DNA from 2 places in the Vibrio sp. 10N genome. Region 2 is predicted to be linked to the other one. Evidence: predicted binding sites of a transcription regulator. Region 2 holds the regulator's gene; the other holds the start of a gene.
The links. Region 2 encodes PurR, which represses purine synthesis genes. Its sites were predicted from a motif close to TNANGNAAACGTTTNCNTNA; they were not measured.
Positions count from the first base shown of each region.

Region 1: ihfA (integration host factor subunit alpha) is a predicted target of PurR. The motif match lies at 2,061-2,080, and genes of this name have one in related genera.

Region 1 is NZ_BTPM01000001.1:1,616,988-1,620,501, forward strand. Features, by position in the region: gene pheT (phenylalanine--tRNA ligase subunit beta) at 1-1,656, shown strand, start outside; gene ihfA (integration host factor subunit alpha) at 2,124-2,417, shown strand; gene AAA946_RS07535 (RelA/SpoT domain-containing protein) at 2,538-3,314, opposite strand.
Region 2 is NZ_BTPM01000001.1:1,176,902-1,180,415, forward strand. Features, by position in the region: gene AAA946_RS05610 (DUF2007 domain-containing protein) at 1-183, opposite strand, end outside; gene AAA946_RS05615 (TVP38/TMEM64 family protein) at 184-867, opposite strand; gene AAA946_RS05620 (TfoX/Sxy family DNA transformation protein) at 988-1,578, opposite strand; cyclic di-GMP riboswitch class I at 1,694-1,783, opposite strand; gene purR (HTH-type transcriptional repressor PurR) at 1,963-2,967, opposite strand; gene torD (molecular chaperone TorD) at 3,297-3,514, opposite strand, start outside.

The sequences.
Region 1 (3,514 bases), 440 kb from region 2:
TCAATCGATCCTGTTGTAGACATCACTAACTATGTGCTTCTTGAGCAAGGTCAGCCAATGCACGCGTTCGATCTTGCTAAGATTGAAGGCGGCATCGTTGTTCGTATGGCAGAGCAGGGCGAGAAACTGACTCTTCTAGACGGTAACGAAGCGGAGCTAAATGCCGATACACTGGTTGTAGCAGACCACAATAAAGCACTAGCAATCGCTGGTATCTTTGGCGGTGAAGAGTCTGGTGTAACAACTGAGACGAAAGACGTGCTTCTAGAGTGTGCGTTCTTCGCACCTGACCACATTCGTGGTCGCGCTCGTAGCTACGGTCTACATACGGATTCTTCAATGCGTTTTGAGCGTGGTGTTGACTACGCACTACAAGCAAGCGCAATGGAGCGTGCGACAGAGCTTCTTGTTGAAATCTGTGGTGGTGAAGTAGCACCGGTAGTGACAGTAGAATCTGACGCTGATCTTCCTAAGCCAAACACTGTTGAACTACGTCGCACTAAGCTAGATTCACTTCTTGGTCACCACATCGCTGACGCTGAAGTAGTCGAGATTCTAGAGCGTCTTGGTCTGACAGTAGAGACTACAGATACAGGTTGGACTGGTGTAGCGCCAACATGGCGTTTTGACATCGCAATCGAACAAGACCTAATTGAAGAAGTGGGTCGTATCTACGGTTACGATAACATTCCAAATCAACACCCTGCTGCAACACTTAAGATGCACAACCACGTTGAAGCGAACCTTCCGCTTAAACGTGTACGCGATCTTCTTGTTGACCGTGGTTACCATGAGGCGATCACTTACAGCTTCGTTGAGCCAGAGCAGCAGAAACTCGTAGTACCAGGTGTTGAGCCACTGATTCTGCCTTTCCCAATCTCTGCGGAAATGTCAGCAATGCGTCTTGGTCTTATCCAGGGCCTTCTAAATACCGTTGTTCACAACCAGAAGCGTCAGCAACCACGTGTTCGCCTGTTCGAATACGGTCTGCGTTTCATCCCTTGCGAAAATGCTGAGAACGGTATGCGCCAAGAGCCTATGCTTGCAGGTGTGATTGCTGGTACTCGTAGCGAAGAGCATTGGGATATTGAAACTAACACAGTTGACTTCTTTGACCTTAAAGGCGACCTAGAAGCGATTCTAGAACTGTCTGCAAACGAGAAAGCGTACTCATTTGCTGCAGCGAAACACCCAGCACTTCATCCAGGTCAATCTGCAGCAATCATTGTTGATGGCAAAGAGGTGGGGGTAATTGGTACCGTTCACCCAGAGCTTGAGCGCAAGTTCGGTCTAAACGGTCGTACTATCGTATTCGAAGTTGAATGGTCTGCGATCAACACGAAAGTGATCCCAGAAGCGGCAGGACTTTCTAAGTTCCCTGCAAACCGTCGTGACATCGCTGTTGTTGTTGATGAAGCGGTCGCTTCTGGCGACATCGTTGCAGCTTGCTTAGAGCAAGGTGGCGAGTTCCTAAAAGACGCGAAATTGTTTGACGTTTACGTAGGTAAGGGCGTTGAGGAAGGCAAGAAGAGTCTAGCGATTGCTTTGACTCTACAGTCTCTAGAGCGCACGCTTGAAGATGCTGATATCGCAGGTGCGGTAGACGCCATTGTTGCTCATATTTCTGAGAAATTTGGTGCAGCATTGCGTGACTAAGCACGATTAACGCAATTAAGCATAATGCCTGAAAAAGCGAGTTACTGAAAAGTAACTCGCTTTTTTTATGCCGGGTTAATATCGAGTGGAATAAACCTGTTTCATATTGGAAATATGGTGCAACTCGCTGTTTTTACACAATAAATTACGTGTTGAAGGCATCAAGGTCACTATTTTTAAAATTGTTTATAGCTTTATTATTGTTTGTGTAATTGTGCTTGTCTGGTTGTTTATTCTGCCTGGTTGATTTTGTGTAAGCAAAGTCTCTATATTATGCTGTTAATCCGATAACTTGCTAAAACTTAAAGCAAAATCCTGACATAGTTCTGAAATAAAAAAGTTGGCGAAAATCAGAAGGTTGGCTTACACTTTTCAAAGTTGGCCTGTTATGTTGTTGATTGGTCGAACTAAATCTTTAGCGTTATCACTGCGATAACAAGGTATGAATTAGCTTTGAGGGGAGTTTTATGGCGCTCACAAAAGCCGATCTGGCTGAGAACCTATTTGAGAAACTCGGATTCAGTAAAAGGGATGCCAAGGAAACGGTAGAAGTGTTTTTCGAAGAAATTAGAAAATCACTTGAAAGTGGCGAACAGGTAAAGCTGTCGGGTTTTGGTAATTTTGACTTGCGTGACAAGAATGAACGTCCAGGTCGAAATCCCAAGACTGGTGAAGACATTCCCATTTCCGCTCGACGCGTAGTGACATTCCGTCCGGGTCAGAAACTGAAGGCTCGAGTCGAAAATATCAAAGTAGATTAATGTCCTACTGTTAAACAAAAAGACCACCTAGTGTGGTCTTTTTGTGGTTTAGGGGCTAGGTATTTAGAGGGAATATCGAGCGCCAAGCCATTGCTCTGAGTGCGCTCAATAAAGAGCGGACTAAGCCGCTCGAATGTTAGTGGTAATGTATGGCTGCCAAGCGTTTTGATACAGCTCCATTGACTGGCGTCGTAGGCTGGCAATTTGCGCGGTTTCAAATTCATTTAGGGCGCGGTTTTCAGCGGCAGCTCTGCGCTCAATTCCTTGAACGATTTCATACAAATCGTGCTCAGGTCCGCTCTTCACATCAGCGATGTCTTTTAGGTGAAGCTGCACTTCAGCGATAATTCCAGTCTTGGGTAGCTTAACCAAAATGTTGAGGTCACGGTATCCAGAGGCTGCTGGGCTTTTAAAGCGGTTTTTAACCCTAACTACCTGAGCTTCACGGCTAAGCGCTTCATACGCGCCTACTAAGCTCTCAACGTCTTGAGCGACGATAGTGCCTCGAGCCAGATCTGTGATTTGATTAACTTGGCCGTTGAGTTCAGTGTCAATCTTCACTTTGGCTCGTTCAGCAGATTTTACGCCTGCAAAGTACGCGTCGGTGTCAGTCAGTAGGGCGGTGGTTTTACAAAGCGCTTCTAGCTCATGCTGAGCTTGGTGGGCTTTGCTGTACAAGATGTCAAAATCGTTATGGGGTTGGAAGGCAGCGCCCTGAACAGCATCAATGCCGTACAAGCCACTAAGACTGTGTTTGAATACAGATGGACAAACTTCGTTTTGCTCTTGCTTTCCTTTTGTTGAGGTGGAATCGGATTGATTAAGCGTTGCCGCAAATGCAGGTGCGCGGCTGAGTACCAATAGCATTAGTGCTGCAGTACGAAGAAACGTGCTCATTCTCTCTCCTAGTTACGTTACAAAAACGGGTACAAAAAAGGCGTAAACGCGCAGGAGTGTCGCTAACAATAATATGGGGATTCGTAGAAAAAACCCAACACAAACTGTGTAACAGAGTTTGTAAACTGTGATGCTTATCGCGCAATAAAATCTACGCGAATGGGTGTGACATTTTGTCTGCACTCTGTAAACTCTACGTT
Region 2 (3,514 bases):
TGCCATCATGGATTGTTCGATGTCGAACAGCCAAACATAAGGCAGTGAACTTTCGTCAAAAGGCACTTCCCCCCTAAGTCCAAACACACCCTCACCGCGCACTTCACAGTGGATACCCTCTGAAGCCAGTTGTTGCTGCACGATGTGAGTCTCTGGTGGGTTATTGCCGATAAAAATCTTCATCTATTCTTGTACCTGCGGTGAGCGAGACAGTCGAGCCATGATCCATTTAGCGATGAGCGGGAACAAACCTAGCAGTGCAAATGACGCCAATACAGTTGGTGACACAATGCCAGAAAGGCTATCGATGTTGGCAAGTTGCGTACCTGCATTTAGGTAGACGGCAGTGCCAGGCAGCATACCAAGTTGGCTAACTAGGTAGTACTTTGATGCACGGATTGGTGTCAGACCCATCAATAGGTTAATCAAAAAGAACGGGAATACCGGGATGAGTCTGAGTGAGAATAGGTAAAAGGCGCCGTCTTTTTCCACACCTTTATTAATGGTGTCGAGTTTAGAACCAAATTTACTTTGCACCCAATCACGAAGCAGGAATCGGCTGCTCAAAAATGCCAATGTTGCACCAATAGTACTTGCGAAAGAAACCAGCAGTAGACTGGTCCAAAAACCAAACAAAGCAGCACCTAGTAAGGTGACAACGGCAGCGCCAGGGATCGAAAACGCAGTAATCGCGATGTAGGCAAAAAAGTAGGTGAGTGCAGCCGTTACAAAATTAGCATCGATGTACTCAGCGAGCGCGGCTTGCTGCGCTTTGGCGTTCTCGAGCGTGAGGTGTTGACCAAAATTAATGCCTAAAAATACGATGACGGCAACCAGTACCAGCCCCAATATCAGCTTCTTGCTCATGACGGTATCCTTTGAGATGTCTTAGTATTAGTTTAGTAGAAAGGAGCAGTGAACTTTTCCTTTCAACTAATACGAAAAAAATCAGCCATAAGGCTGATTTTTTCTCATTAAAACCAAAGGTTAGTTGATTGAGCTAGCGAGCTCTTCACGTTTGGTTTGCGGGATCACTGACCAATGAGTTCCGTTGATTGCACCTTCAAGTGCCCACAATAACTCCAGACCAACTGAGCTAGAATGGGTTCTTTGAATGGCTTTGAACGCTTCAACAGAGCCGTGCTGCTGCAAATCACCGACAGATTCAATACCGGCTTTTTTGAGCATACGCTCCGTTGCCAGACGTAAGTTAGGTAAATCTTTTAGTCGGTTTGGCTTTGCCTCAGACTGCTGCGCTTTTTCTGTTTTAGCAAATTCAAGCGCTTGTTTAGCGTGAACCAAGATAGCCTCTTGGTCTTGCCAACAATCTTCTGGTAATGCGAAGTATTTAGTGACGACAGGAAATCCACGCTTTTTGTAAACGTATGGTTTGTAACCCAGTTTCTTAAAGGTAGATATGGTCTTGCGGTCTGTTCTGATATGTAATTTGTTGTTCACTGCTAATGCAAACATCGTATCATCTACGAAGATGCCAAATCCGCCGAACATGGAGCGAGACTTTACTCTTCCAAGCTGAGCGAATAACTGCATTGAATCTTTTAGTATAGGATTATCCATGCTTATTCTTTTCTCGGTGTTATTGATTGTGTCACCAAAATCAGGTCCGAGAGTATAGCAAACGGGTGTCAGAGCTCTGTTAAGCCACTGCTATAACTGAGTCTTACCCCTTGCCATCGGCAACCCCGCTACCTATCAATTAAAAAATTGGTTTAGGCCGGAGGCTTTGCGTCCCACCCTTTCAGATGGTTTGCCCTGTGCGTGACACATATAGCATATAGGAAAACTATGTAAGTTATTGATTACTGTTTTTTCAAAATGTGACACTGGTTCAAATAATGGTTGACTATTTGTGCCTAGAGGTGAATAAAAAATTGACAGTGGGCAGGGAAAACTTTGAATAGAGATCAAAAAAAAGTGCCGAAATCGGCACTTTTGTCAGCATTAGGTAAGAGGTTTGACAGAGTCACGTTCTACAATTTCTGGGTGCATTTCGAAAATGCGTTTTTCGTGACCTTTATCTTTGATTCGTTCTAGTAGAATCTCAAAGGCATTTTTACCGACGCGTCGCTTCGGTTGGTGAACCGTTGTGAGCGGAGGTGAAAAGTATTCAGCCAGTTCGATATTGTCATAACCAATAACAGAAATGTCGTCAGGGACACGAACGCCAAGCTGCTGAAGGCGACTCATTAGTCCGAATGCCATTGTGTCATTAAAGCAAAATACTGCAGTGGGCCTTTCTTCCATTGCTGCAATTCGGTTCGCGGCGATTACAGCGGTATCACATTCAAAGTTACCTTCTAAAATGCGATCTTCTTTCATTTCGATACCGGCTTCCACCAGTGCACGCTTGTAACCAATGATGCGCTCTTGGCAGACAGCTTTCTCTAAGTGGCCACTTAGGCAAGCAATATCGGTATGACCTTTTTCAATCAAGAACTTAGTTGCTAGATAGCCACCTTCTTCCGAGTTATCGATGATCTTATCTGCTTGCGAGCTCTCTGGGCCCCAATCCATGATTACCTTAGGAATATCAGCATGGCGGTCAAGCATTTCAAGGAGCTCTTCGGTTAAGTCTGAGCACATCACCAAAATGCCATCAACACGCTTTTCGGCAAGCATGCGGATGTAGTCACGTTGCTTCTCGTAAACACCGCCTGTGTTACACAAAATGAGAGTATAGCCTTGGCGATAGCAGTAACTTTCCACACCATCGATGACTTCTGAGAAAAATAAGTTGGTCGACTGCGTAACCAGCATGCCAATGGTCTTGGTCGAGTTGCATTTCAAGCTACGAGCAACCGCACTTGGGGCGTAATTGAGCTCATTAACCGCCGCCATCACTTTTTCTTGTGTTGCTTCTGCAACAAAGCGAGTCTTATTAATTACATGGGATACTGTGGTCGTTGAAACGCCAGCAAGTCGGGCGACATCTTTAATGGTTGCCATAGTGATATCCTATTAGTCGCGGCTTATAGGTTTAACGTTGAATTAACGTTTGTGCCGCTTTCATTTTAGTGGTTCCAGCACTTTTGTGAAAATACGAATTTAAAGGCGGGAACCGGCAAGTGTATGCAAGCCAAGGCAAAGTTTGAGCGTATGGCTCAAAGTCGGCACCGGAAAGGGGCGTCTAATTGTAATGCCGTTGGGTGATTGCATTTAAACGGCGAATTGTAGTCGCAGCTTAGTGAGCTGGCAATCATTTATCCTAGAAATTTATAACTAAGGCGCAAAATTGACTCATAGAGAGCGGAAAACCCTTTTGCGCCACATGTTAGCTAGTCGTTTTCATCCAAAAGATAGGTAAGGTCGAGCTGACAGAAAGCGTGCAATAAACTTGCCGCAGCTGCGTAAAAACCAAATTCATCAAACTGTTGGCATTTTTGAACGAACTGAGGCAACCAGCTCATTAAATAGGTATTAATGAAGTCTGCTTGCTCGGTCATCGCGGTGTTCATGTGCGCTTCATTTTCCAGCTCGTTGGAGCGGATTATGA